4 regions of the Peribacillus sp. FSL K6-5616 genome follow, and region 3 is predicted to be linked to each of the others. Evidence: riboswitches for the same ligand, from Rfam matches in the RefSeq annotation. Region 3 holds a riboswitch; each other region holds the start of a gene.
The links. Region 3 has a riboswitch for cobalamin ahead of MHB45_RS02975 (ribonucleoside-diphosphate reductase subunit alpha). Riboswitches for the same ligand answer to the same signal wherever they lie in the genome.
Positions count from the first base shown of each region.

Region 1 (7,471 bases), 4.3 Mb from region 3:
TTATCTCATTGATTCCGGTTATTATTTTTGAAAAAACGCTATTTAAGAATTCTTCTTCAAGCGGAAGGCCAGGGCCAAATAGTTCGTTATCAAGCAGGGTTGTCAGACAATCAAGCAGAATTATGGAATCCTGATCAATATCCGCCCCTATTCTTGTAATATCCGTTGCGTATTCGGAGGTCTTCCACGCAATCGGGCTGCTTTCCCTATCTTTCCGGTGCCTAAGGATGCGTTCACCCATCTCAGCGTCACTGACTCGGCCACAGGCGAGGTAATGCAAGTTCCCATCCATCTGGAGTGCATACTCCAGGGCTTTTCTTTCCGCAAAGCTGCTTTTTCCAGAACGGACACCCCCGCTTATAAAACAGAGCCTTGCTTTCTCCACTGTCTTACCCCCTCCATCAGTGCTTCGTTATCATGTTCACTCTTCACTGCAAACCGAAGCCACCTTCCATCCAAACCCGGAAAATTATAGGTATGGCGCGGTACGATTCCTTTTTTCAGCAAAAAGGGGAAAAGGGATAAAGATTCATCTTTCACCAAATAAAAATTAACTGTGCTATCGGAGACATCCAACCCCTGCTTCTCATAAAATCGGAATAGTTTTTGCTTTTGCCATACAATATAGTCTCTTGTTTTTCTCATATAGGCATCTTCTGCAAGACAGATTTTCCCTACTTCAAGTGCCACATGGTTGACGCTCCAATGCGGTTTATAATTTCTTACCCGTTTTATGATGTCAGGTGACGCAAGCAAATAGCCTAGTCTCAAACCGGGGATCGCAAAGATTTTAGTCATTGATCTTAGTATGAGTAAATGTGGAAATGCATTGATTAAACAAGCATAACTAAAGGCATCCTCCGTGAAATCATAAAAAGCCTCATCCAGGACAACCAGGCAATTCGCTTTTTGGCATTCAATGATCAATTCCCTAACTGTATCCCGCTTAAATGAAACTCCCGTCGGATTATTAGGCGTACATAAGAAAATGGCATCATATTCGGGTAATCGCGGAATCAATCGTTCCAGGTCCAATTGCCACCCAGGAGCATCAAGCTGGTGAAAATCGACCTTACAGCCTGCTGCCAAACAAGCTTCAGCATATTCCGCAAATGCCGGCTGTATGATCAGCACCCTTTGATTGGCTAATCCGTTCGCTACCAGCATGATGATTTCAGCACCACCGTTCCCCATCAAAACGGATTGCTCAGGAAGTGCTTCTTTTTTTGCAATTGATTTTGTCAGTTCAATGGCATGCGGATCTGGATATTGAAGGATCCCTTCGAAAAACCCAGACCACTGTTCCTTTATGCGTAAAGGCGGACCCAATGGGTTGATGTTAGCACTGAAGTCGAGAACCGATTCAGGCATTTCGATTTCCAGCGCTTCATAAAGATAATGAGGATTAGAGCCATGAGAAGGTAATGTCAAGAATAAGTCCCCCTAGCCATAGCATCAGCAGAAATAGAAAAGATGACCGATGCATGATGGTAATCGTTTGTGGTATATGTTTTGCTTCCAATCGAACAAGCGGAACTCCCATCCTCGCACGGTCGGAAACAATTCCTTTGTACATGTTCCGGCCTCCAAGCTGGATTCCCAAAATGGCCGCAACGCCTGCTTCACACCACCCGCTATTCGGGCTTGGATGTTTTTTTGCGTCATTGAATAATATCTTCCACCTGACGCCGAAGCCATGATAGCCGGATTTCGAGCTCAGCAACATCAGGAAGCCGGTGAGGCGGCTGGGTATCCAGTTGACGATATCATCGAGCTTGGCTGAAGCCCAGCCGAATTGCCCATATTTATCATTCTTGTACCCTACCATGGAATCGCAGGTATTAATCGCCCTGTACACCATCGCGAGCGGCGCACCGCCGATAGCTGCCCAAAATAATGGCGCTGTAATCCCATCACTGGTATTTTCCGCTACGGTTTCCACGGTGCCCCTGACGATTTCTGGTTCATCAAGCTCAGCCGTATCACGGCCAACGATATAGGAAAGCTTTACCCTCGCTTCAGGGAAATCCCGTTCATTAAGCGGAAGGCAAACATCCATCCCAGCTTGCTTCAAGCCCTTCTGAGCTATCGTTGTGGAAATGACAAAAGCTTCCCATAGGATACCTGCAAGCGGATGGATTAGATAAGCCAAATAAACGGTAAGAACTGTAATCAATAACACCGCCGATAGGACGATGATCAACATGAAGAGCCCTTTCCGTTTCTTATATTCCCCTTTATTTAATGCCAGATCCAACTTGCTAATCATCGTTCCTATCCATTTGACTGGATGCGGCCAACTTGGCGGATCTCCAATTAATAAATCAAGGAAGAACGCCAGCGTAACCGCAAAAAGATGATGATAAATCATAATTCCTCAATCCGTTTCCGATTATTCGTTAAGGCTTCCACTGTACAATCATATACACCGCGACTGATCAGCTTCCCTAACGGAGTGATGGTGCCTGCATATTGAAGCTTTGCCCCTCTTTGAGTTGCCGCAATCAACATGCTGTCTGTCGATGTTCCTGTTGCACAAGTATTTGTCACCTTATCCATGACATGCAAATCATGAAGCGCTTTTACTTTTGCCTCGGTCGCAGTCACTATACTGTGGATATATGCCTCTTCTGCCAAATGCCCATTTACGAATATCCATGTATTTATCGTTCCTGGTGCGGAACTCCAAGAATGCCGGTCAGCTAATGAAGCGTCGATGGCATTCCCTACACCGGCCGTCACAATGATAAAAACCGAGAAATCTTCAGCTCTTAATAGCTTGCTTGCGACCGTATCGAGAAAGACAGCTGTCATCATCCCTACCGTTTCCTGTGGCTCAAAACCATGAGTTGTTAAATAGTCGGCCATTTCAACATGATGATCCTCGCAATCATAACCATGATGGACGTGCCTATTCACAAAATACTTATGCCAGCCCGTCCCCGAACCAGTCACTCCAGAAGACATCGTTCTAAGCGGGATCGGAGACTTCAATTGAATCATCTCAAATCCGACTGTCAAATAAGAATCATCAATTTCCAACGGGATAGTATCCTGGCCATGCTTTTCCGGAACGATGAACATTTGCGGTTTCGGAAGGGCGGGATGTGGGTGTTTTTCGATTGTCGTATGATATACACCCTGAATCCGTTCCTGTTGAAGCACTTCATTCGGCACATCAACAACCTGAATCCGCCCTTTCTCAAGCAGCATAAGCCGATCACAATATAATCCAGCCAAATTCAAATCATGAAAAATTGAAATAACGGTCAACTTCTGCTCTTTTGCCATTTTCCTCATTAGATCAAGAAGATCTTTTTGATAGGAAAGATCCAAATGGTTCGTAGGTTCATCCAAAAAAAGGATTTCCGGCTCTTGGGCAAGGGCCTGTGCCAGCAGGACCCTCTGTCTTTCCCCTCCTGATAATCGATCAAAATGAAGATCCTGAAAATCAGCTACTCCCGTTTGTTCCATCACCCGCTGGACAATCGATTCATCTTCTGCGGACCAACTATGGAACCAACCTGATTGATGGGCATATCGCCCAAGTGAGACCGTCTCTTTTACTGTATAGGAGAAAGCTAATGAGGAATGCTGAGGGAGCACGGCAATGACCTGTGCAAGTTGCTTTGACGAATAATCCTTCAAATCCCTGCCGCTTATCCGTACGCTTCCGCCTTTATAATCGAGCACCCCGCTAAGCATACTTAAAAGCGTCGTTTTCCCGCTGCCATTAGGACCAAGAATCCCGAATAATTCCCCCTTATGTACATCAAAAGAGACAGAGTCCAAAACAGCTTTGTTGTGATATCCACCTGTTAACCCTTTTACTTCAAGCATCCGTTTTACCCTTCTCTCCGTCTCTTTAATAAAATCAGCGCAAATGCAGGTGCCCCGATAAGTGAGGTGATCACCCCGATCGGCAGTTCCGATGGGGCAATGATCGTTCGTGCTACAAAATCGGCCAATATCAAGAATCCGCCTCCTATCAACAATGACAACGGAAGCAAATGTTTATGGTCAGGTCCCCAAATCTTTCGGACAAAATGAGGAATGACCAATCCTACAAAACCAATCGCCCCTGAAACGGCAACGGCTGCCCCTGTCAATGTCGAACCGGCTATCAAGATCCACATTTTCCGCCGCTTGACATTCACACCTAAGTGTTTTGCCCGGTCTTCCCCGAAAGTCATCGCATTCAATTCACTTGTATTCATGATCAAGGTCAACGAACCAATGATAAAAAACGGCAAAATGATTACGATATAATTCCATCCGCGCATTGAGACGCTTCCCATCAGCCAGCCGATGATTTGTCTTAATTCATCACCCGTCAGCGCAATCATCAATGAAATGAAGGCACTTAAAAACGAGCTGAAAATGATTCCCGTTAAAATGATCGTTTCCACTTTCATCGATCGATCCATTTTTTTTGCAAAAGTCAGTACGCAGAGCATCGTGAGCACTGAACATAAGATACTCAATGCCGGAAGGGTATATAAACCGATGAATGGCAGTGATATATTCAAGAATATTGTCAAAACGGCTCCGACCGATGCTCCTGATGAAATACCTAATGTGTAAGGATCAGCGAGCGGGTTCCGGAGCAGTCCCTGAAAAGCCGCACCCGCAATCGCAAGTGATGCCCCAACCAAACCAGCGAGCAGCACCCGCGGCAAGCGGATGTTCATCACGATATTCGTTAGCATCAAATCCGGATCGGCAGAAATCGGCAAGTGTAAAATCTCCTTGCCGATTATTTGTATAAGTACGGGAATCGGTACTGGCACCGAACCAAAGGAAATGCCTATCGTCATTGCGAATAACAAAATGAACAACGCAATCAAATAAGCAAACGCCCATTTAGTTGTTAAATTGATTCGGATAGACTGATTTGGCAAGTTCCTCTACTCCCTCTATCAAGCGTGGACCGGAACGGGTCACCAAGTCAGAATGGACATCAAAGACTTGGCCATTCTTAACAGCATTTACGTCTTGCCATCCTTTTCGGCCCTTCACTTCACTTACTGCATCTTTCGTATAATAACCATACGTTGTAATGATGACATCAGGATTTGCAGCAATCATCGACTCTTCATCAATCTTTGCCCAACCGTCCAAGTCGGCAGCAGCATTATCCGCTGAAATAATAGTAAGCATCTCATTCATGAAAGTATTTTTTCCCGGTGTGTATATTTCCGGTGAAGGCGAAACTTCCACTAAAACGGTCTTCCTATCCTCTTCCTTTACGGATTTGGCTTTTTCCTCGATATCCTTTAGCTTCGTTTTCATACCCGCAACGATTTCGTTTGCCTTGTCATGTTCACCCGTTGCCTGTCCAATCATTTCAATAGAATCATAGACTTGGTCAAAGCTTTGTGCATCATTGACTACGAGGACATCTATTCCAGCATCCTTAAGCTGCTGTAAACCCTCATTCGAATTATGGGCACTTGATGCATGCGCAAGAACAAGGTCAGGCTTCATCGAGACAATCAGCTCCGTGTTCATTTCCATTCCGCCAACTTTTTGAATTTCTTTCGTTTCCTCCGGGTAATTATCATTGTCGGAAACACCAACGACCTTTTTACCCAAACCAAGTGCAAAGACCACTTCCGTATTACTTGGTATCAACGAAACTATTTTCTTCGGTTGTTTTTCTATCGTTACTTTTTCCCCACTTGCATCTTTAATCGTAATCGGGAAAGCTTCGTGTTGAGCATGATTCGTTTGCTCCTTTTCTTTTCCTTCATCAGCAGCACCACCGCAGCCAACCATCATGCCTGCAGTCAGTAACATTAACAGTATCAGACCAAAAATCTTCTTCATTTTCATTCCCCACAATCTTTTTATTTAATTTCTTCATACCTAACAGAGAAAACCAATCCTGGAAGATGCCCCCAAAACAAAAAGCATCTCCCGTTAAACGGAAGATGCTTGCATGGCAACAATATCAATACGGACTCTATCTTAGGGTCTGCCACACACCTTCCCATCCGCGTAGGTTACAGGTGTACGAATTCTGGCAGGTCTCCTGGCTCATGGTCATCGTCAACGGCACCTTCCCATATCTCATACAGTGGTACACAGCCGTCAGCTCCCATATACAGTGGCGGGACCGCGTTGGCATTTCACCAACTTCCCTTTTAAGTCATTAAGACACCAAATCGTTCATATGTATATAATTTTCACTGCCTTCATTATACACCATGTAAGAATCGATTATTATATGATTTTTCTGAACAAGTGCGAAATGACCCTTCCGCCTTCAATGCTTTGAAGCATGTTCAATCAGCGACGCAAACCCATTGATCGATAACCCCGGTGAAATCCGAACTCTATGCAGAGCATGCATCCCTTGGTCGCTTGAAGCTCCCCCAGGTTCGGTAGTGACTGCCATTTTGTATCCAGCTTCTTCTGACAGCTTGAGACTCTCTTCGTTATACCGGCCAACCGGATAGGAAAGCACTGTCGTGTCCTGGTCGAGGATACGGTCGAACAGCACCTTCGACTGAACCATTTCCGCTTCTTGCTGCTCTGCCGTCATGCGGGTCAGCTCCAAATGGTTGATGGTATGGCTTTCGATTGAAATCCCATCCCTGCTCATCTCCAACATTTGATTTTCAGTCAGGTGATGACCTTTATCTATGGACTTCCCGATCATGAAGACAGTTGCTTTCATATCATTTTCTTTTAATATCGGGAAAGCCTCCGTGTAGTTATCTGTATAGCCATCATCAAAAGTAAGCCAGACGCACTTCTCACTTGGCATCCGATTCTCGGTTAAAACGAGGAATGCTTCTTCAGGGGATAATGTATAGTAACCATTCTCCCGAAGCCAAGCCATTTGTGATCGAAATTCCTCCCTTGGAACCCGAAGGCCATTACCTTGGGAAATGCTGTGACACATCAATATCGGAAGCTGGACCGGGGACTCGGCCGTTATCCAGTCTCCCGTATCGATTTGTCCCTCCGGATCCTGCCCGGTCCCATTCTCAGCCGCTTCGGCCACTTCAATGTCATCTTCCGCAATCGGTGCAGCCGTCTTTTTGCCTATCCCCTCTAAAACCCCTTGTGTGCTTCCAGGTAAAATCAAAATCCCCAGCAATGCCGCCATCCTTTAAAACTCTATATTTTTCCCCTATCATTCTCCTGATTTTTTTATAGTATAATAGTACCAGAAAACCAATGAACAATAAAGTATTCCATTTGATGAAAAAAGAGGAAAAACGCGAGCTTAGCGATGCGCTAAACATTTATGAGGATTTTTTTTCATAAGTATGTGCTATTAGCTTGAAAAGTTTGCCTATAAGAAATATAATAAATAAGTCGTCGACTTTAATATATGTCCCAGTAGCTCAGCAGGATAGAGCGACAGCCTCCTAAGCTGTAGGTCGTAGGTTCGATTCCTATCTGGGACGCTAATACAGACAGTAAAAACCCCTTATATATTAAGGGGTTTTCTGTTTTA
Region 1 covers NZ_JBBOYT010000001.1:4,937,653-4,945,123, forward strand. The annotation lists gene MHB45_RS23990 (bifunctional adenosylcobinamide kinase/adenosylcobinamide-phosphate guanylyltransferase) at 1-385, opposite strand, end outside; gene cobD (threonine-phosphate decarboxylase CobD) at 358-1,431, opposite strand; gene cbiB (adenosylcobinamide-phosphate synthase CbiB) at 1,406-2,371, opposite strand; gene MHB45_RS24005 (heme ABC transporter ATP-binding protein) at 2,368-3,840, opposite strand; gene MHB45_RS24010 (FecCD family ABC transporter permease) at 3,846-4,901, opposite strand; gene MHB45_RS24015 (ABC transporter substrate-binding protein) at 4,864-5,835, opposite strand; cobalamin riboswitch at 6,008-6,182, opposite strand; gene MHB45_RS24020 (polysaccharide deacetylase family protein) at 6,269-7,117, opposite strand; tRNA gene MHB45_RS24025 (tRNA-Arg) at 7,348-7,421, shown strand.
Region 1: linked by a shared signal. The riboswitch ahead of MHB45_RS24015 (ABC transporter substrate-binding protein) and the one ahead of MHB45_RS02975 (ribonucleoside-diphosphate reductase subunit alpha) in region 3 are both predicted to bind cobalamin.

Region 2 (7,471 bases), 1.2 Mb from region 3:
TATATGTTTTTATAATAATAATCAGAGTTAAGTAGAGGGGTTTGTTTTAATGGAATTCTTAGAAAAATTTATTAGTGAGGCTAATGGTGTGTTATGGTCTTCCATATTGATCATCATGTTGGTTGGATTGGGTCTTTATTTTAGCATCCGCACGAAGTTTGTCCAATTCAGAATGGTAGGGGAAATGTTCAGGCTTTTGGGAGAAGGGGCCACTGCGGATAAAAAAGGTGTAACATCCTTTCAGGCATTTTGCATAAGCACGGCATCGCGGGTAGGAACGGGTAACCTTGCGGGTGTTGCCATCGCGATCACGACGGGCGGACCTGGAGCCGTTTTCTGGATGTGGTTAATAGCATTGATCGGATCTGCTTCCGCATTCATTGAAAGTACACTTGCTCAAATCTATAAAGTCAAGGATGGGGATGCATTCCGCGGCGGTCCTGCTTATTATATGGAAAAGGCATTGAATGCCCGTTGGATGGGAATCACTTTCGCTGTGTTGATTTCGCTTACATTTGGATTGGCTTTCAACTCGGTACAAGCCAATACGATTACAAGCGCATTCAATGAATCGTTTGGGATTGAAAAGTGGGTTACGGCAATAATCTTGGCTATGGTCACGGCTGTCATCATTTTTGGCGGGATCAAAATGGTTGCAAAAGTCTCTGAAGTCATCGTTCCGATCATGGCAGGAGCCTATGTAATAGTGGCGTTGATTATCATCATCATGAACATTACCGAGTTACCTGGTGTTTTTGCTTTGATCTTTGAAAGTGCATTCGATGGAATAAAAGAAGTGGCTGGCGGAGTACTGGGAGCTGCCATGATGCAGGGAATCAAGCGCGGCCTATTTTCAAATGAAGCCGGGATGGGTAGTGCACCAAATGCTGGTGCAACGGCTGATGTCAGTCATCCCGTCAAACAAGGGCTCATTCAGTCTCTAGGTGTTTTTGTCGATACGCTCATCATTTGCAGCTCGACAGCCTTCATCATTTTGTTTTCCGGTCTTTATACATCGAAGGAAACGGACGGTATCGTCCTTACCCAAAATGCCCTCGGAACGGCATTGGGATCTTGGGCAGGAATTTTCCTTGCCATTATCGTACTTTTATTCGCCTTTAGCTCCATTGTGGGCAACTATTATTATGGAGAGTCGAACATCGGCTTCATCAATGAAAATAAGGTTTGGCTGAATGTCTATCGTGTCGCAGTCGTAGGGATGGTGATATTCGGTTCGCTTGCCTCACTGGATTTTGTTTGGGGACTGGCTGACTTGCTTATGGCCCTTATGGCCATTATCAACCTGATTGCCATAGCATTGCTAGGGAAAATTGCTTTTGCTGCACTGGCGGATTATCAAAAGCAAAAGAAAAGTGGGAAAAATCCAGTTTTCCATGTGAACAATATTAAAGGTTTGAAGAATGTGGAATGTTGGGGTGACCCATCCGATAATGTGGATGTGAAGAAGGAAGCCTAAATTCTCATTAAGCTTACAAGTAAGTCCTTGAAAGGGGTTTTTACTTGTAAGCTTTTTGTCTTTTTCCTCCTTTTTTCATCATTATTGAATATTGCTTCGTTTTTTACACAAAATACCTTTGTCTATAATACTGCAATGATAATTTAAAAACTAGGAGTGAAAAAATGGATAGCAAGCAATCAAAAAATGAATCTTCAGAAGTTGCCGGGAGAATATATGATGTCAGCGATTATAAACGGGAAGATCCTTTATCTTCTGGACTGGCTCGAACCCACGAACAAGTCTCGGATACTTATGCGGAAGGCGAGATAAAGGCAGTCATTGATGATGTAAATGGAAGAGATATTGAGATTACAAAAGAAAAGGAAGAAAAGTAATACTGGGATTTTTGTTTTAGGAAGGATTATCGCCCGCTATTTTTAAGATATATCGGTTAGATCCCCTAGCTTCAGGAAAGCCGAAGCTAGGGGATAATTAATTAATAAATCTTTTCTGTCTCCAAATTTTGAAGCAATTCTTCCTTCGTTCTTGGGAAAAGGTCCCTTTCTGCAAGATTCCTTGATTGAAGAAGGGCTTGAAACATTTCAAAAACCCACGGTTTCTCCAGATGTGCCTGCAGCAAAACGTCTTCATCATGGAAAACGGAAACAGGGTCCCCTTGATATATGACCTTACCATCGTTCATGACCACGACCTCATCAGCCCATTGGTAAGCTAAATTAACATCATGAGTTGAGAGGATTATCGTTTTGTCAGGGTGGTGAATACTGTCCAGCAGATTCATGATCTGTCTTGAGAAATAAGGATCCAATCCAGCGGTAGGCTCGTCCAGGAGCCAGACATCGGGTTCCATGGCAAGTACCCCTGCGATGGCGACCCGTTTTTTTTGCCCAAGGCTCAAAAAATGGGTAGGTCTATCTTTTAGTTCGGTTACTTCCGTTTCAGCCATTGCCCAATTTACTTTCTCCTGGACTGCAATTCTATCCCATCCTAAATTCATTGGTCCAAACGATATATCCTGTTGTACATTAGCGGAAAAGAGCTGAGAGTCGGGATCTTGAAAAACGATACCGACTTGCTTTCGTAATGATAATAATGCTTTCCGGTCATATTTCATTTTCTTGCCCTTAAATCTGATCTTTCCTTCAGTAGGTTGTAATAGACCATTTAAATGGAGAAATAAAGTCGATTTGCCAGCACCATTATTGCCTAATAATGCAATTTTTTTACCTTGTTGGATCGTTAGCGAAAGTCCTTTTAAAGCGAAGGTTCCATCTGCGAATTGATGGGTGAGGCCTTCTATATGAAAAATATGCTCGTCCATTGTTGGGTTGCCTCCAATTTACAAATATCCATTAATAAGGATTAAGCTTCCTAGTATGACAATCGCGATCAGCCAATTGCGTGAGGAATAGGTGTAAGTATCCTCGATATAGGAAAGGTTCTCCTGATAGCCTCTTGCGTTCATGGCCATCGTCAACTGTCCAGAGCGCTGCAATACTCCTAAAAATAATGATGAAATTAGTAATCCGAGAGATCGAATGCCTTTCCTAAACGAACCATACCCCAGCCGTGAAGCTTGTGATTGGTGAATGGCCAATGCCGTATCTAAAAAAATAAAGATGAATCGATAGGTCAATTCTATTAAATCGACCAATAACGAAGGCACTTTAAGTTTTCTCAGCACGGATAGGATGACGGTAATGGGTGTAGTTAAGGTAAGGAAATATAAACAGCTGATGCTGCAGAATACGACAGTGACCAAATTGGCCACCGTACCAAAGCTGTCATCGCTGATGAATATTTGCCAATTCCCGATCTTCCAGGACCACCATATATTCGAAATCGAAGTGGATTTACCAGTGAAAGAAAAAAGGATGGTAATGGTTCCCGATAGTATAAAAAATCCTGGTAATAGAAGTAATTTAAGATAATAAGAAAGCGGGATTTTTGCCGCAAAAATGATTAAAGCGCTCATCACCGTAAAAGTGATGAGCGAAACGGCCATATCCCTTACCGTTAACGAAAAAAGCAAAAGGGAGAGTGCAAAAACCATCTTTTCCAACGGATGTACATCCTTTAGCCCATTGAAATAGGCATATTTATCAATGAGTAACATGCTTCGATTTTTTGGGAATTTCTTGTTTGGTTTGCTTATTCCTTTGTCTCATCACGCCAATGAAGTATCCAATGAAACCGGCTCCGATTGCAGCTTGCAGCGCAAATAATAAGCTTTCGGTTTCTGCACCTGGCGGCTCCCAAATACTGTTGAACCATGGCTTGTATTCCGGATGGATCTTAGTGATGGCTTCCTCAGCTTCGCCATCGGCACCGCCAAATTCCGTTCCTTGTTGGGTGATCAACGGTATGGTAGCAAGAATGACGACCAGGAAAAGCAGCAGTAAACTTTTTTTCATATTAACGGGCCTCCTTAGATAAAACTCGCAGCAATTTCAATTCGCCTAGATTGTATTTTTTCAAGAAATTCATCACGACGACTGTCAATAACCCCTCACTGATCGCTAAGGGAATTTGGGTCAGGGCAAAAATCCCTGCAAATTTACTGAAAGAGGCCATGAATCCTCCAACCTCGGAAGGGAAAGCAAGGGCAAGTTGAACGGAAGTTACTACATAGGTGCCCAAATCCCCAAAAGCAGCTGCCAAGAATACGGCAAGTGAAAAAGACCACCCCAATTTAGTTGCGCCCTTGAAGACAAAGTAAGCAATGAACGGTCCGCAAACGGCCATGGAGAATGCATTGGCCCCTAATGTCGTCAATCCTCCGTGTGCCAGTAAAACAGCTTGAAATAACAGAACGATGGAGCCGACGACACTCATGGCCAATGGTCCGAATAGTATGGAACCTAAACCAACTCCGGTAGGGTGCGAAGAACTTCCCGTAACGGAAGGAATCTTTAGGGCCGATAATATAAATACAAATGCGCCCGATAGGCCTAGTATCATTTTTGTTTCTGGGTTTTCCCTTACTTTGGACCTAATGGACCGGTACCCCAAGATTAAAAATGGAAGCGACACGGCCCACCAGAATATAGCCCATTCTATGGGTAAAAAGCCCTCCATGATATGCATGGCCAATGCCCGTTTCGGGACAAAAAGCAGTAAAATGACAAAATAAATAATTTTCCAATTGGTTCTTTTCATTCTTTCTCCTTTCAACACTTTTAATTGTTCTGATCAATCTTGAGAAGAAAAGCGGCGCCCAAACTAAAAAGCACTTCTCTCAAAGGAAAGAAGTGCGTAATGAACAGGAATTTTGCAGCATGAACCAACCTTGGGCCATTCTGCCTGATCCGCACGCCCATCCTCGTAGGCTGAAACAGTTTCACGCTTCATGGCAGGTCTCCTGGCTTTGGTTCATCATCCCATTACATCCTTCCCATCTCATTTGACAGTGGATTAAAGTTAAAGTAATGGAACTTCCCTTTACAGTGGCGGGACCGCTCCGGATTTTCACCGGCTTCCCTTTTAAGCTGAATTCCGAGAAATTCAACACCATGAAACTTATGTAATTATTTAGAAAATTCTCGTATAGTGTACCATAAAGAAATAATTCCAGCTACACTATCTTTTTTTTTTGGTCGAAGTTTGTTGCGAGGAAAGGATTGTAACTGGTTTTACACGTTTAAACTTTTCTAAACAGTCGGAATAAACTATTGAATTTTGACAAAGTTGTTATATGATAGATTAAGTTAGTTGGAAATGTATAATAAAACCAAATATTTCATTTTAAAAGTGCCCTTGTGTGAATAAGCAAGGGATAATAGGGAAATCGGTGAAAATCCGATGCAGCCCCCGCTACTGTAAACGCTGATGAAATTGTCGATAGCCACTGGCATGATGCCGGGAAGGGACAAAGTAAAATGAAGCGTAAGCCAGGAAACCTGCTTTTAAAATTGCATGATACTTTTCGGAGGGAAAGGTAGAAGGACTATGACGATTTTGGGAGGGTTTGGCAAGCTTGCCTTTGGCTCCTCATTCATATAGTTTTTTTAAACCTTGACTCTTATGTTAAGGTTTTTTATTTTGCCTTTTCCCTGAACTCAGGAGGAAGAAAATGACTACTTGGAACTTGACGGGTACAAATACGCATCTGTTGATTTGTAATGGGAGCAGCTGCATGAAAAAGGGCGGGGAAGAAGTAACCCAAGCGATTCGCGATGAAATTGCTTCAAAAGGACTGGATCTGAAAATCCATACAACGAGGACACGCTGTAACGGGAGATGTAAGGATGCCTGCGTAGTGATTGCCTATCCCCAAGGAAACTGGTATCGAGTGGAAACGCCTGATTTCGGTCGGCAGATCGTCAGTAATATCGATGATGGTGAGTTTGTTCCACAGATGATCTATCAATACAAAGACGGGGAAATGACCCCTAATCCAGATTTTCCTGCTCATACGGGTATTTCAAAGAACAAAGCGTAAAAGGAGATGTCTTAATGAGTACAAACGGTAAATTATTCGTCGTGGGCTTTGGGCCCGGGAATTTTGAACACATTACCAAACGTGCCGTCGAAGCCCTTCAAGAAAGTGACTACATCATTGGTTATAAAACTTATGTTGAACTCATTCAGGGACTGCTAACAGATCAAACGATCATTAGTACGGGGATGACCGAAGAGGTATCACGTGCACAGGAAGCAGTGAAACAAGCGGAGCTGGGAAAGAAAGTGGCGGTGATTTCCAGTGGGGATGCCGGAGTTTACGGGATGGCAGGGTTGGTTTATGAAGTATTGATTGAAAAAGGCTGGAAAGAAGAAACTGGAGTGGGCATAGAAGTCATTCCTGGCATCTCAGCAATCAACTCATGTGCGTCTTTACTTGGGGCGCCCGTCATGCACGATTCGTGTACGATCAGCCTCAGTGATCATTTAACTCCTTGGGAACTGATCGCTAAAAGGGTTGAAGCAGCTGCAATGGCAGACTTTGTCATTGCACTGTATAATCCGCGCAGCGGCAGGCGGACCCGGCAAATTGTTGAAACACAGAAAATTCTCCTTCGCTACCGCTCGCCGGATACACCTGTCGGGTTGGTGAAAAGTGCTTATCGCGATAGGCAGGATATTGTCATTACCAATTTGAAGGATATGTTGAATCACGATATTGGAATGTTGACCACCGTCATTATCGGTAATTCATCCACCTTTTTATATGACGACAAAATCATCACACCGAGAGGCTATCAAAGAAAATATACGTTAAATTCGGAAAAGCAAACTTTGAAGCCGCATCAGCGACTGCAAAAAGAAGCGGAACCGTGGGCATTAGATCAAGAAGCCTTACCCGAGTCCGCTGGAGGAGTTGGCTTACTTACAAAAGCACCTGAAAAGAAGCAAGCTTCCTTTGAAATGGCAATGGAAGCTCTGTCCAGAGTCAAGGGTCAAGCCGTTCAGCAATCCATTAAGCCGGTTGTTCAGCAAAAAATGGAGTCGGTGTTCGAACTTGCCGTTAGTCCAGGTGTGGCGAATAAACAATTCACTCCCAAACAAATGATGACACTTGCGGAAGTTGTCGGGGAAAAGGGAACGATGGAATACACGCCAAATCATAAAATCGTCTTAAAGATTCCGACAACGGATCCGGAAGTCATTACGGGGAAATTGCAATCAGCAAACTTTCTTTTGTCGCCGATTGGAGATGTACTGACATTAAAAGCCTGTGATTTCTGTGATGGTGAAAAAGCGGAATCCATTCCTTATGCGGACGAAATACACCGGGTGCTTGGCGGAATGAGCATGCCCAAGGAACTGAACATCGGCTTTAATGGGTGTGGGATGGCTTGTTATAGTGCTGTGATGGATGATATCGGGATTGTCTTCCGAAAAGGGAAGTTCGACTTATTTCTTGGAGCTAAACCGGTTGGAAGAACAGCCCATCCGGGTCAGCCGGTAGCGGAAGGCATTGAACCGGAACAACTTGTAGAACTGATCACGGACATTGTCGGCGAGTATAAGCAAAATGCCCATCCAAATGAG
Region 2 covers NZ_JBBOYT010000001.1:1,766,781-1,774,251, forward strand. The annotation lists gene MHB45_RS08390 (alanine/glycine:cation symporter family protein) at 50-1,477, shown strand; gene MHB45_RS08395 (YozQ family protein) at 1,642-1,854, shown strand; gene MHB45_RS08400 (energy-coupling factor ABC transporter ATP-binding protein) at 1,956-2,801, opposite strand; gene cbiQ (cobalt ECF transporter T component CbiQ) at 2,820-3,596, opposite strand; gene MHB45_RS08410 (energy-coupling factor ABC transporter substrate-binding protein) at 3,583-3,894, opposite strand; gene MHB45_RS08415 (energy-coupling factor ABC transporter permease) at 3,896-4,639, opposite strand; gene MHB45_RS08420 (hypothetical protein) at 4,703-4,831, opposite strand; cobalamin riboswitch at 4,815-5,010, opposite strand; cobalamin riboswitch at 5,212-5,401, shown strand; gene MHB45_RS08425 ((2Fe-2S) ferredoxin domain-containing protein) at 5,553-5,921, shown strand; gene cobJ (precorrin-3B C(17)-methyltransferase) at 5,936-7,471, shown strand, end outside.
Region 2: linked by a shared signal. The riboswitch ahead of MHB45_RS08425 ((2Fe-2S) ferredoxin domain-containing protein) and the one ahead of MHB45_RS02975 (ribonucleoside-diphosphate reductase subunit alpha) in region 3 are both predicted to bind cobalamin.

Region 3 (7,471 bases):
TTTCCCAGTCGACGTGTAATTGAAGAGCATGCAACAATGCGTCCGCAATACCCTGCCGAAAATAATCAGGATGGACGATCATTCGGCAAATCAGAATTTGGCCATTCTCTTTTGTATAAGATATGGCACCAGCTAAGGCATCACCCTTTAAATAGCATAAAAACGTTTCATGGCAATGTATGAATTGTTCATATGTTTCCATTAGAGGAGGTATATCGGCAAAACCGATCATTTCCGCTTCCACCTTATAGGCTTCTTTCTGCACTTTAAATAGCTGCTGGCCATAGTCTGTTTCCAGGTCCCGAATTCTTATGATCAAATCCCATCACTCCTTTTTCATTACATTATAATGGAAGAGGGGGATTATTGTTTCTAATCAGTCTGTGTTATAATCGACAAACAATATGATCTAATGAAATGAGGAAGAAATTTGTTAACATTTGAAGAAAAATTGAGCATCATTGAAACTTTTCCGGAATTACAGCGAAAAGACGTTTCATTGGGACGTGTGAACTTCCATTATCCAGATAGCGTCCAGGAGAAAAAGATCGTCGTTCAGCACTTGCATCCCAATGGAAATGGGTTCGTTTACGCAGGGCATATGAGAAAAAAAGACACTGACCGTAAAGGGTTTATAAATATACGTGACTATAATGAAGCGGAATTAAAAGAATTGATCCAAAGAAGTGTGGATTACCTATCTGAACCTCCGGCTGAAATCGAAGAAGAGGAAAACGAGTTCGCTAGGTTGGAAGGGGCATGGATTGGCCCTGAAAAGCAAGAGCTTACACTTCAAAAGGAAGACCTGCTTTGGAATGTTTATTCAGGGTCGAATCTTGAGGAATGTTTCGAAAGTCCGGTTGAGGCGGAACGCTACTTATTGGACGAAGGCTTCCGACAAAGCAAGAAGAGGAAAATGTAGAATTTTAGGATAATTTGTCGGTTGATTTACGGCGATAATCTTGTTTTTTTAGGATTTTCCATGATATAATATGAGTAATTATTTTTGTTCGGAAAAGTTTGATAGAAGGATTTACTGTAATAGGATTCCTCTTGAAACATTATCCAGAACCAAAAATAGTAATAAAAATGGATTTTTCCAAACACAGGAGGAACTATCATGGTACAAGGTAAAGTAAAATGGTTTAACGCAGAAAAAGGTTTCGGTTTCATCGAAGTTGAAGGCCAAGACGATGTATTTGTACATTTCTCAGCTATCCAAGGTGAAGGCTTCAAAACGCTTGAAGAAGGCCAAGAAGTTTCTTTCGAAATCGAGCAAGGCGCTCGTGGACCACAAGCTGCTAACGTTCAAAAATAATTGAACGCATATAAAAAAAAGACTCCGATTTTGGAGTCTTTTTATTTTTCCTTTTTTTCGGCGATTTCCTTTAATGCTTTGTCCAATTTTTCTTCGATCCGTTTAGTACGATTAAAATGCCCTGACAGGAAAAAGACGATGAATATAACGAAAGCGACAAGCACTAGCATAAAAAGGATAGGCAGGAACTGGGTTACATTCTCAGTTATTGGATAACATCTCCTTTTTTCTCCATTATACTTCATGCTTACCGTTGCTATGATTGAGGGAGCCGAGTTTTAAAAAAACACTGAAAGGGGATATGCGAAAACGCATATCCCCTTTCAGTCAGTTCTGGAATAGCGAGGCGAACTTTTGAAGTCTGTGCAGGTCTGATTCTTGATACATCTGTTCTATCTTCAATGTCACCAATAACTGGCTCTTGGCAAATAGCATGTCCCGGAAATGATCGACCGCCCCACAAAAATGATTATAGTTGGTTTCGCCAGTGCCGAAGACTCCCGTTTTCAGGCGAGCAATAGGCAGCTGTTCCAGTTCTTTATAAAAGGCAGCTGATTTAGCGGGAAGCTCCCCATTGCCCCATGTATAGGTGCCGACGATCAATGCATCGTAATCCGGCAATGTACGTAAATCGAATTCATTCATTCGATATAGGAAAGCCTCAGGTAAAAGGGCAGCGAGGGCTTCGGCAAGCGCTTTTGTATTGCCGCCGGCAGAATGATAGACAATGGCGATTTTACAGCTCATCGAACCCATTGCTGGCATTTACTTGACTGTAAGTCCTTGACTTCTGTTCGAAGAAATCGGTTTTGGTAAGGCCGATGGATTCATCATCGAACGTTTTGATCCATGGCATCGGGTTCTCGCCATACTCTTTATACAAATTTTCAAGGCCTAGCATCCGTAATCGTTTGTTGGCGATATATTCAATGTACTCATTGAATTCTTCCAAATCGAGATCGGCTTTCGTTTGGATATCTTCGAGCATATATTCAGACCATTCCTTTTCGAGTTCGACTGCCTTTTCAATCGTTGTATAGATGAACTTCGTGTTTTCTTCATTATTTAACTCAGGATATTCATACATCAAGATTTGAACGAGCATGCCAATGAAATCGAAATGGACCATTTCATCGCGATGAATATAGGATATCATCGTAGCGGAACCGGTCATTAGATTTTGGCGTCCTAAATTATAATAAAAGGCGAAAGCCAGATAGAAATAGATCCCTTCAAGGTTCGTTGAATGGATCAGTGCCTCGAATAAATGCTGAGGGCTGGGATCGTCCACGAACGTTTGATAAGCATCAACGATCGGTTGGTTACGCTTAATCACTTCAGGATGTTCTTTAATGCGGTCGAAAAGCTGTTTTTGCTTGCCTACCGGAATCAAGGAAGCAAGGATATAGGAATAAGACTCATTATGGATCGATTCCTGCTGGGCCATGTTGGCCAGGATAGCTTTTGCCGCCGGATCTTTGATGTACCGAAGGATCTCTACTAAAGTGGGCGTTTGAAGACTGTCCATTCCAGCAATCATCGTAAGGATATCGAGAAAAGCGTCCTGGATATCTTCATCCAATTCGCCCCATTGCTTTTTATCCTGAATCATGTTCACGCTCGAAGGCTTCCAAAAGTTATTGATGAGCTGTGTATAGGTATCATAGAATTTTTCATACTGAATATCGTTCCAAAGGAGGAAGCCTGAAGCTTCTCCTTTGAAAACACCGGTTGCCTTGGTTGGATGCGTCGGTTCAAGCATCCGAATTTTTTTTATATGATTGTTCATTCGTGAAAACTCCTTTAAGAATAGATTACTGGGCCATGATTGACGTTAACTTGAACAGCCTTCGCAGGCATTGTCATATTCGGAAGACGTCGAACGAACATAATACGTTGATTTCAACCCGCTTTCCCATGCTGTTAAATGGATATCCAACAGGACCTTCGCTTTGATTGTATTGTGTACATACAGATTAAAGCTGATTGCTTGGTCAATATGGCGTTGGCGGGCTGCATTTTGCCTGATGCTTTCCAGTTGATCCAAATTGAAGCGCGTCTTTTTATAATATTCATACGTATTTGGCGTCAAGCCTGGTGCGGTCACCTTGAATTTGAAGTTTTTCTTTTCTTCGTAAAATTCAATTTCATACAAAGGATCGATTCCATCCGTGGAATTACCGATTTTGGCTGTCGATGAATTGGGGGCAATCGCCATTAAGTAGCCATTACGGGTCCCGTGCTCCTGCACGTCTGCTTTTAAATCCAGCCATTTTTGATCTGTATAGTCACGCAGTTCGAAATAGTCCCCTGTATGCCAATCAGAACCTTCAAAATATGGGTAAGATCCTTTTTCCTTGGCCAATTCGTTGGATGCCTTGATAGTTAAGTAAGCGATCTTTTCGTATAAAGCATCTGCATAGTGAACAGCCTCATCGGATTCCCAATAAATATTCTGTGTGGCAAGTAAATGATGCCATCCAAACGTTCCTAAACCAATTGCCCGGTACCGTTTGTTCGAGATGGATGCTTGTTTGACAGGAAGATTATTCACATCAATGACATTGTCCAGCATACGGATCTGAATGGGAATCAATCTTTCCAGAACATCGCTGCCCACCGCTCGTGGCAAGTTAATGGATGAAAGGTTGCAGACAACGAAATCGCCGCTTTTACGGACCACAACAACATCTCCATCTTCTGTTTCATATTCATCCGTGATCGTCGAAGGGCTTAGGTTTTGGGCAATCTCCGTGCAAAGGTTAGAACAATAAATCATACCTTTATGTTTATTCGGATTCTTCCGATTCACTTCATCGCGGTAGAACATATACGGTACGCCTTCTTCTAATTGAGAAATCATGATGCTTTTCATGATGTCCATCGCATTGATTTTTTCAAAGCTATAGTTTGGAAGCGTGCCATTTTCTGCGGCCTCGACAGCAAGTGCATAATGATTCCTGAAGCTTCCTTCGCCTTTCTTTTCGTCATAAAGATCTTCAAGTGAAAATCCTAGGGTTTGCTTAACGGTATGCGGATCGAAAAGATACCATTCTTTTCTGTCGCGTACAGCCTCCATGAATAAATCCGGTATGCATACACCTGTAAAAATATCATGTGCTTTTAATCTGTCATCCCCGTTTTGAGTCTTCAAATCGAGGAAGCTCATGATATCTTTATGCCAGGCATCCAAGTAAATCGCGATGGCACCTTTACGCTGACCCAATTGATCGACACTTACAGCTGTCTGGTTGAATAGTCGAATCCAGGGCGTAGTGCCGGAACTGTTTCCAGAGAAACCGCGGATATCGGAACCAAGCGAGCGAACCTTACCGACGTAAAGACCGACACCGCCGCCGAATTTAGATACTTTTGCCGCATCGTAGTTTGATAGGTAAATTCCGTCAATGGAATCTTCAATTGCGTCGATAAAGCAGGAGCTTAACTGTCCATGTGTTTTACCTGCATTGGAGAGTGTAGGAGTCGCAACGGTCATATAAAGGTTGGACATTGCCCAGTATGCTTCTTTTATCAGTTGCAGGCGGTGCTCCGTTTTTTCCATTCGCATGATTTCCATCGCGATGATCATGAAACGTTCTTGCGGCAGTTCGAAGACCTTGTCCTTTTTTGGGCGGGCCAGATAGCGGTCATTCAATAAGTAGATGCCTATGTAAGAGAATAATTTATCTTTTTCCGGGTCGATCACCGATCCCAATTCCTCAATTTCCGCTTTTGTATATGAAGATAGCAGTTCTGGTTTATATATGGGATAACGCTGACCTTCCGATATCTGGGAGAGTTCTGTGATCAGCTCATAGAATGGGCCATAACTCTTGCCTTCATAACCTCGATTGGCTTGTGCATCCCTATACATTGTATTCAACAGTTCTGCTGCAGCAACGAAAGTCCAATCCGGAGCATCGATATCCACGCCTTCAAGAGCGAGCTGAATCAGTTTTTTTGATGCCTGTTCTTCGGTTGAGTCACTTTTGCGATCAATCCATTTTGTAAAACGCCTTTTGAACTTTTCCATATCGAGACGGCCTTCGAATTCCTTCGATAACGTCTCAAGCTGGATGGATTTCGCTTCTGTGTCATTTTCACTTATGGTAGAGTTATATGTTTGAGTCATTAATAATCCTCCTTGTTAACTTCCGCTAAAATAAAAAAACCGCCCAAAGAATTGAGCGGATCAAACGATAGAATAAAAGAGCCATGAAAAAATAGCCGTTATACTATCGTTTCATCATCTCAATCCCCGAAGAATAAGAAACGTGAAAAATTCAAGGCAGGTCTCCTGACTCATGATCATCCTACTTTGAGTCCTTCCCGTATAGAGAGCTATACAGTGGTTTTCTCATTTCGTCACATTTACAGTTGCGGGGACAGTTCCGGGTTTACACCGGATTCCCTTTTCAGCCATCACTGGCACCTTGGATTATAAAAATTCTATATATAGTTATTGGAATTGTTTATGTAATCAACATCTAGTATTTCTGCTTATATTATCGTAAGCCATATACGATGATAATTCAACTAATATATTTGAAAAAAACCAACCCTTATCTATTGACAAAGTGATGGTAGAGGGTAGGGGAATGAAAGATTTTATGGGGGAATGGATAAATCAAGCGCTGATTTTACGGGATTTTGTGTTAAAATAAAGTGTCTAGTAAAGGTGGCTCTCCCTTATTGCGGTGAGGGGATTCGCGGAAAAATATTTATGAAAAAGGGGATAAAATCTTGGAAAAAGTATTAGTTTTTGGACATAAAAACCCGGATACAGACACAATCTGTTCAGCAATCGCTTATGCAGATCTGAAAAAGCAGTTAGGTATCAACGCTGAACCAGTTCGTCTGGGTGAAGTGAATGGTGAAACTCAATATGCATTGGACCAATTCAAATTCGATGCTCCCCGTCTTGTGGAAAAAGTTTCAGGGGAAGCTGATGGCGTAATCCTGGTCGATCATAACGAACGCCAGCAAAGTGCTGAAGATATTGACCAAGTCCGTGTGTTGGAAGTTATCGACCATCACCGTATCGCTAACTTTGAAACAAGCGATCCATTATATTACCGTGCGGAACCAGTTGGCTGTACGGCAACCATCTTAAATAAAATTTATAAAGAAAATGGCATTGAAGTCCCTAAAGCAATCGCAGGTCTTATGCTATCTGCCATCATTTCCGATTCTTTATTGTTCAAATCCCCGACTTGCACGGAGCAAGACGTTGCGGCAGCAATGGAACTGGCTGCCATTGCAGGAGTCGACGCTGAAAAATATGGCTTGGAAATGTTGAAAGCGGGAGCTGACTTAAGCGACAAAACGATTGCCCAGCTCATCACTCTTGATGCAAAGGAATTCTCCATGGGAATGGCTAAAGTGGAAATAGCACAGGTCAATGCTGTTGATCCGAACGAAGTGCTTGCTAAGCAAGCTGAATTGGAAGCAGCGATTGAAGCGGTCATCGCAGTGAAGGAATTGGACTTGTTCCTATTCGTCGTAACGGATATCCTGACTAATGATTCCGTTGCCTTGGCCCTTGGTAAAGCGGCATATGCAGTTGAAAAGGCATATGACGTTTCATTAAACAATAACATCGCCGTCTTGGAAGGCGTTGTATCGCGTAAAAAACAAATCGTGCCGGTCTTAACCGACGTATTCAGCAAATAATACAGGAAAAGGGTTGCTCATTAAAAACATGGGCACCCTTTTTCTGTACATTCAAAAAAAGACTCAACCATCCCATTAAGGGTGTTTGAGTCTTTTTTCTTAATTTAAAGATTCCTTTTCTTTTTCATAGGCGATGACAATCAATTCTTTATTGGCTTCCTCGCCAAGTTTGCTTTCAAAGCTTTTAAGTTCATTCAATAAATCCGGTGACAGATTTGCTGCCGTATAATCCTGTTCTGGTGTCATGCTTTTCGCTCCTTTCAAAAGGAAATGATTCATGTTATCTATTTTGTCGGTTTGAAAAGTTTCTATTCAGCAGAATTTTACTTCTTTAAGATATTTTACTTTCTGAGGTGGCGAGTTTTTCAAGCAATGTCGAACTTTCTTCATCGAGTCCTTGGACTTGGACAGGTATTCCCAAGAGCTGATATTTAAGAATAACCGTATCGACAGCACCGACTGCTGAAGCATCCCAGATCT
Region 3 covers NZ_JBBOYT010000001.1:616,592-624,062, forward strand. The annotation lists gene MHB45_RS02950 (GNAT family N-acetyltransferase) at 1-319, opposite strand, end outside; gene MHB45_RS02955 (hypothetical protein) at 431-922, shown strand; gene MHB45_RS02960 (cold-shock protein) at 1,121-1,318, shown strand; gene MHB45_RS02965 (flavodoxin domain-containing protein) at 1,646-2,083, opposite strand; gene MHB45_RS02970 (ribonucleotide-diphosphate reductase subunit beta) at 2,055-3,107, opposite strand; gene MHB45_RS02975 (ribonucleoside-diphosphate reductase subunit alpha) at 3,153-5,450, opposite strand; cobalamin riboswitch at 5,589-5,769, opposite strand; gene MHB45_RS02980 (manganese-dependent inorganic pyrophosphatase) at 6,062-6,991, shown strand; gene MHB45_RS02985 (hypothetical protein) at 7,091-7,237, opposite strand; gene MHB45_RS02990 (SulP family inorganic anion transporter) at 7,323-7,471, opposite strand, start outside.

Region 4 (7,471 bases), 3.1 Mb from region 3:
AGCTCTTGGACGGTTCCTAATGTTTGTTCCGTAAAGGCGCTTTTCCAGCCTGCATATGCAAAATCCGGCTCTGCTTCAAAGAAAACTTCTTTTGATGGGTATTCCTTGGAAAGCACAGGCACCGTTTCATAGGCCTCTTTATACTTTGGCAAAATTTCGTCATCCAAATAAGCCGTACCTGCCATTGAATCCTGCAACCCCAATGCAAGCATGATTTCCGTCGCATGCTGATTTAGCGAAACCGCACGTTTCGGGGCCTCTGCATAGGTGGATTCATGATCCAGATTCGTGATGACCACCGTTTCTTTTCCACCTTTTTCACTCGGTTTGCCTCCGTCCTTTGAAGCTTCCTCGGAGTTATTGCAAGCGGCCAATATCATCATTGCCAATAAACTGATGCTTAACAAAATCTTTCGGTAACCAGTCATATATTTCCCCTCGAATCCATTGTTTTTTATATATGTGCTAAAAAGGTGATATGCGTCTTTTCCGTGACCGGGTGTATGCCGATTTCCGTTTCCACGCCGAACACGTTCCTTATCATTGTTGTCGTCAAGACAGCTTCTGGTGTTCCGGATGTGATCACTTGGCCATTTTGGATGACATATATATAATCACAATACATGGCTGCCAAATTTATATCATGCAGGGCAGTCAAGACAGTAACGTCCAGCTTTTTTACAAGGTCCAGCAATTGGAGCTGATGCCTGATGTCCAAATGATTCGTTGGTTCATCCAGGATGATGATGTTCGCCTCCTGGGCAAGGGCACGCGCTATAAGGACACGTTGTTTCTCCCCACCCGACAAGCTCATGAAACTCCTTTCTTCAAATCCATTCATTTCGACGCGAGCTAATGCATGATTGACGATTCGTCTATCTTTCTCCGTATCTCCCTGAAATAACCGCTTATGGGGGTGGCGTCCCATCCAAACCATCTCTTGTACACTAAAGTCAAAGGTCAGGGATGTTTCCTGGCTGACAACCGCCATTTCCCGGGCTGTTTGTTTCTGTGTAAGCCGGTAAAGGTCTCGGCCGTCGAGGTGAACAGATCCCGTATGCGGCTCCAATATCCGGGAAGCATTTTTTAATAAAGTGGATTTCCCGCTCCCATTCGGGCCGATCAGCCCAACGAACTGGCCAGTTTTTATATGCAGGGATATATCCTCAATGATAGGTGTGTCCAGAATTGAATAGGACACTTCTTCAATGGCTAATTTCACTTTCCCCCACCTCCAAATGAATATGAACTTCGCCGCAAAAGCCAAATGAAGAATGGCCCTCCGCAAAGTGCGGTGACAACGCCAATCGGAAGTTCTTGAGGTGCCAGGACCAGCCGGGCACATACATCTGACCAAATGACGAGAATCATGCCAATCAATATGCTGCATGATAGAACACGTTTATGGTCTGTCCCGACCAATAGCCGGGCCAAATGCGGTACGACCAGACCGATGAACCCAATCGAGCCGCTTACAGCAACAACAGTCCCCGTAACAAGGGAAGTCATGATAATCAGAACTTTACGGAAGGCTTCCATATTGACCCCGAGCGTCGCGGCGACCTCTTCGCCCATCAATAAGATATTGAGGGAGCGGGATTGGACGATAAGGAACAAGGAAACCCCAAGCACTACAACCGCTGGAATCGGTATGTATTCCCATTTTGCACCCGCTAAGCTGCCCATCATCCAAAACATCGCTTCACGGATGCCGGAATCTTTTGGTGCGAGTGTGACAATGAAATTAGTGACGGCAGACATGATCATCGAAATGGCTACACCCGCCAATAACAGCCTTGTCGTTTGGATTCTCCCTCCCACTTGAGCCAATAAATAAACGGAAAGCATCGCAGCCATGGCCCCCAGGAAGGCACCGAATGACAACGCATATTGACCGAATATAGGCAGCGCCCCAAAGAGAATGACAAGGGTTGCCGCAACGGAAGAACCAGATGAAATGCCCAGGATATACGGATCTGCGAGTGAATTGCGCACCAAGGCCTGGATGACGACACCCACTACGGATAACCCCGCACCTACCACCGCACCGAGCAATACACGGGGCAGACGGATATCCCAAATGATCCGCTCTTGTGCGATACTCCCATTCCCTTCCAGGGAATCACCGATAAAAGGCAGATGCCCTAAGGCGATCTTCCAAACCGTCATTGCTGACATCTTAACTGGCCCAAGGGTAACAGCGAATGTAATCGATAATAAAAGGATGCAAAGCAAGAAAAATAGCAGGAAACGAAACCTGCGCTTGGCATTTCTCTCAAAATGGTCAAGCATATCCTCATTCTCTTTCAATGAGCTTCTAACCAATGACTCTTCCAATGATGATTCCTCCTTCAAAAAAAACACAAAAAAACTCCAATCCTTTTAACAAAGAATGGAGTTACGAGTATAGGCAAAAAAATAAGGAAGGACCTAAGTCCGCCTTTTCTTACTCTCGAACACCTCTCCTCTCAGCGAAGGAAAAATCGGTGATGCCTACTAGGTAGGTCTCCTGGCTTCCAGATCAACATTTCCTTTCGTCTTCCCTGACTGACGGTCAAGTGACATCCTGAAAGAAAACTCCTTGGTTACAGTGGCGCGACCACTCGGGATTTGCACCCGATTCCCTGTTACCCTTTGTTCACACAAAGGCACCCAGCGGCAAATATATGAACTTCGCAAAATTTTCCAAACATTAAATACAACGTTAGTATAGTATACTCCCCCTCTTTTCACAATAAAAAAAATGGAGTGCGTTCTATTATATAGAAGAAAATGGATTTAAAGGTTCCTACTATAATGGAAGAATGTTAGCTTTTGACCCGAATCCGCACTAATTTCCTCATTAATCGAAATCCGTTCAAAACCGTTTTTCACCAAAACCTTTTGGGAGGCGATATTGTCACTTGTCGTTTTGGCCTGTATTTGCGTCACATTCAAATCCGGCGCCAGCTTCACCAATAGCTTTAAAGCTTCATTCGCAATCCCTTTTTGCGTAAACGCTTCACCGATTCTATAACCGACATGAGCCGTACCATTGACGGGGTCGATATCCACAAGATTAATCCTGCCGACGATTATGCCTGAACCATCCTTAATCAAATAAAAAGAGGAGATGGCCTCTTCTTGTTCTTTTAATAATTCCTTATGCCTGATTCCAAACGTTCCAAAGCTATAATAATCATCACCCCGTCCTGGGACCGTTTGTTCGAAAAACCTTCTATTATTGCATTCATATGCAAATAACGCTTGTGCATCCCGTTCATTAAGCCTGTCAATGTATATATCCATCATTCTTCCACCCTTTCAAAAAAAACGCTAAGCCTATGCGGCCTAATCTATCATTCAAGAAAACAAAGGGCTTATCCTTCCTGATAAATAGATAGATGAAGATTTATACCCTAGCTTGATCCAGCATCCCTTTATTGTTCCCTCAAATCCAGTTCCTGAATAAAGATAAATACATGAATTACTTGAAAAGTCAAAAATAAATTATTTTCTTCTGGTAAAAAATCAACGGATGATGTATCATAGGCTTCAGATATTTATTATTCTCATTTGGTTAATCGGAATTAGGAGGAATATATATGATTGGTTATGTGTTTTTAAATCTTGCCATAATGCTCGTTCTTTTAGGCGTTTTATTTTACATGAATAAGAAGCATATTTCCTTTACAAAAAGGGTCTTTACTGGACTTGGTTTAGGAATTGTATTCGGACTTCTTTTGCAGTATTTCTATGAACCTCAGTCAGAGGCGATCGTTAAATCGGTCGATTGGTTTAACATTGTAGGTTCCGGCTATGTCAAGTTCCTGCAAATGATCGTCATGCCGCTTGTCTTCATTTCAATCTTATCCGCATTCACAAGATTGAAACTGACTAGCAATATTGGAAAGATCAGTGTCCTGATCATCGGAATCCTGCTTGGAACGACTGCGATTGCAGCAGCTGTCGGGATCACATCGGCAACTGTTTTCAATTTGGAAGCCGTTCAAATTGAGCAAGGGGAAGCGGAGCTAAGCCGCGGGGATCAAATATCGGAAACATACGGTACGATTCAGGATAAAACGATGCCGCAGCAAATTCTTGAATTGATTCCGTCCAATCCGTTCCTTGATTTAACGGGTGCACGTCCGACATCAACCATTTCCGTTGTAATTTTTGCTGCATTTCTTGGGATTGCCTATTTAGGAGTCAAAAGGAAACAGCCTGAACACGCTGAATTTTTTGCTAAAATAGTAGATACATTGCACAGCATCATCATGCGCGTAGTAACATTGATCCTGCGTTTAACACCTTACGGGATCTTGGCGATCATGACGAAGACGGTAGCTACGAGTGATTTGGATGCCATCCTGAAATTAGGGAAATTCGTAGGTGCCTCTTATGTCGCCCTGATTGTCATGTTCCTCATCCATTTGCTATTGCTGATGCTTGCAGGATTGAATCCAATCGTATATTTGAGAAAAGCTTTCCCAGTATTATCGTTTGCCTTCACTTCAAGAACAAGTGCTGGCGCTCTGCCATTGAACATCCAAACACAGAAACAACTAGGGGTGTCCGAAGGTATTGCCAACTTTGCCGGATCCTTCGGCTTGTCGATCGGTCAAAACGGCTGTGCCGGAATCTATCCGGCCATGTTAGCGGTCATGATCGCTCCAACGGTTGGGATCAACCCGCTAGATCCTTCCTTTATCGCCATGTTGATTGCCATCGTGGCCATTAGTTCTTTCGGGGTTGCAGGTGTAGGCGGAGGAGCAACATTCGCTGCCATCCTTGTATTATCTGCAATGAACCTGCCAATCGCTTTGGCCGGCCTGTTGATTTCCGTCGAGCCATTGATCGATATGGGAAGAACGGCCGTGAATGTCAGCGGAAGCATGACTTCCGGTATTCTGACTAGTAAAATAACGGGCGACCTGGATAAAGAACAGTTCAGCGAAGAATCATCTTTGAAAATTGAAGCTGAAATGTAAAAAAAAAGCATCGGACTTCCTGCCATTGGAGGTTCGATGCTTTTTTTACATAGGAGTAATAAGGGATTGATGCTTGAAACCCAGTTAAGATAAAATTCATTTTAAATAAGTACATGCCAGACATTTTCTTGTTTCTTATATCTTCCCTTTATTTCTCCAATGCCATCAATGGTTAGCGAATCATTGGTTTCAGAGGGTTCATTCTCCATTATCAGATGTAATTTATTTATATTTTGAATTCCATGATCAACATGGGCAATAACCGGTTGTTGAATAAGAAAATCCTCATTGTTCATCCTTACTTTTATAAAGCTCTTATGTAACAGTCTATCTTCTAATGGGATCATATTCATCGGGTCATAAGAATCAGCAGTTATTTTCCCTTCAATATATAAATGAATGCCTGCTTGTTCATTAAACTCTTCAAATGCTTTCATTCTCTTTTCCATAGCAAAGCTAATGACTTCCTCTGTTTCAGGACTTATTTTCACATCAGCCATTGAATGCTCCATATAGTCACCGCACTGCTGTTTTAATAGGTCATATAATGTTTCTTCTCTATCAAAAAAACTTTCCATCCAGCCTGGTGAAAGCTCCTCCAGTAACAAACACATAAATAAACCGGAACTATAACAACTTCTTCTAATCCGAGAAGTAGATTCATATTTGTTTGTTAGTTGTTGTGCATACTTTTTTAAAACCGAATCGTAATCAAGCGGGCTTTTTTCCGAGTAAGCCTTCAATTCGACATACCACGCAGGTCCCTCGATGGTTTCAATCAAATTTTCATATGTCAGGTACTCTTCAATCTTGGCTGCTCTTTTTTCCCTTATGGCAATGAAGGCATTAAGGTATTGTTTCTTCTTTATTATGTTATTTTCCAACATTGCACAATAAAGATTTGTACGTTCCTGATTTCGTAATTCCACATTTTCTTTTGACAGCGGATATGTGATTCCCAGCATTTCATCGGGAAACCGTTTTTCATCCTTTATATATTGATAGCCGTGAAACAATTCATGAACCGTTATTGAAAACAAATCTTCATATTCCTTATAGTGATCCATATTAACAATTGCTGTGGGATATTCTTCATACATAATGATTGTGTCAGCAGTAAACTCGGTATCCCACTTTAAAATATGATATGTACATGGTGAATTGTTACTGAATTTAGGATGATTGAATAGATAAACATTACTCCTGTCATATATTGCATAGGCAACAAGTTCAAAACCCGGCCAATAATTTTCCAACTTTGCTTTAACCAAGTCTTCAGCCATTCGATCAAGATGGTGCGGCATTCTTTTCCTCCCTCCACTGTTTCCATTCGATTAAAAACATAATACCATATATAATTTACATAAATGCCCAACCATTCAATAAAAAAAGCCGCTGTAATATATCAACTCACGGGAGCGAATATTCTTACAGTGGCTTTTCCTGTGGTCACTTTTTAATTTGCCTCGCTGCGTAATGATTGGCCTGAAAACCAGGTAGCGCATGGAACGTATACTGGACGGCTGCATATACCCCGCATGCAAGGAGGGTTCCTGCGAGTACATCCAATACAGCATGCTGTTTCGTAAATAGCGTGGAAAGGATGATCAGTGTTCCGAATGCAGTGACACTGGCATACTCCCATTTGTGCTCTTCTTTCCGCTTATGGGCGACAATCATCATGATGAATGTGGTCAGTACATGTATGCTGGGGAGGCAGTTGACAGGTTGATCATGACTATAGATGAACAGCATTAACTGGGCAAAGATATCGTTGCCCACGACTTCTGGACGCGGAACTGTCGTTTGCCAAAGGCAATATACAAGAAAACAGAGAAGTTTCCCCGATATCAAACTGCCTAATCCGACGAAATAGCGCTTTCGGTCAACGAAGCAATAGTAAATCAGCAATCCATAAATATACGGATACCAAAGTAAATAAGGAACGGCAAATTCTTTAATAAAGGGAATCTCCCCATCTATTATAGTCGTAACATCGACAGCATGACCTGAAGATTGATTGATGATTGAATAGATGGAACTAGTAATCATCAAAAGTAATAAATAATATAACGGGTGAAAGGATAGTATGGAATTGTTTTTCATAGCTCGCTCCGGCTTTCAATATATTGGTTTTTTTCCAAAGATTATTATACTACATTTTTCACTAGATTAACTCGTTAATCGCTAAAGTTAATGATTCCCATGAACTAGTAAAATGGATATCTCTTACTTTTCATCCGACTAAGAATACATAACGAAAGCCATGGCATATACCACGGCTCAATATGAAACTTATATGCGGGAAGGCAAAAGTGATCACTCCGCCATCTCTAGATTTTGTTATGGCGTTTTTTCCATATATACGTTAAGGAAATGAAGATGTAGATGCAAAGTGTAATGATCGTAACGACTATGGATGTCGTGAAAATGATTCCGATCAGGATCGTTATTAAAGCGATGATCGCAGCCCAAGTCGTATACGGGAACCATTTTAC
Region 4 covers NZ_JBBOYT010000001.1:3,721,889-3,729,359, forward strand. The annotation lists gene MHB45_RS17900 (ABC transporter substrate-binding protein) at 1-428, opposite strand, end outside; gene MHB45_RS17905 (heme ABC transporter ATP-binding protein) at 455-1,222, opposite strand; gene MHB45_RS17910 (FecCD family ABC transporter permease) at 1,219-2,292, opposite strand; cobalamin riboswitch at 2,483-2,670, opposite strand; gene MHB45_RS17915 (GNAT family N-acetyltransferase) at 2,779-3,288, opposite strand; gene MHB45_RS17920 (L-cystine transporter) at 3,585-4,973, shown strand; gene MHB45_RS17925 (hypothetical protein) at 5,075-6,277, opposite strand; gene MHB45_RS17930 (phosphatase PAP2 family protein) at 6,423-7,079, opposite strand; gene MHB45_RS17935 (amino acid permease) at 7,307-7,471, opposite strand, start outside.
Region 4: linked by a shared signal. The riboswitch ahead of MHB45_RS17910 (FecCD family ABC transporter permease) and the one ahead of MHB45_RS02975 (ribonucleoside-diphosphate reductase subunit alpha) in region 3 are both predicted to bind cobalamin.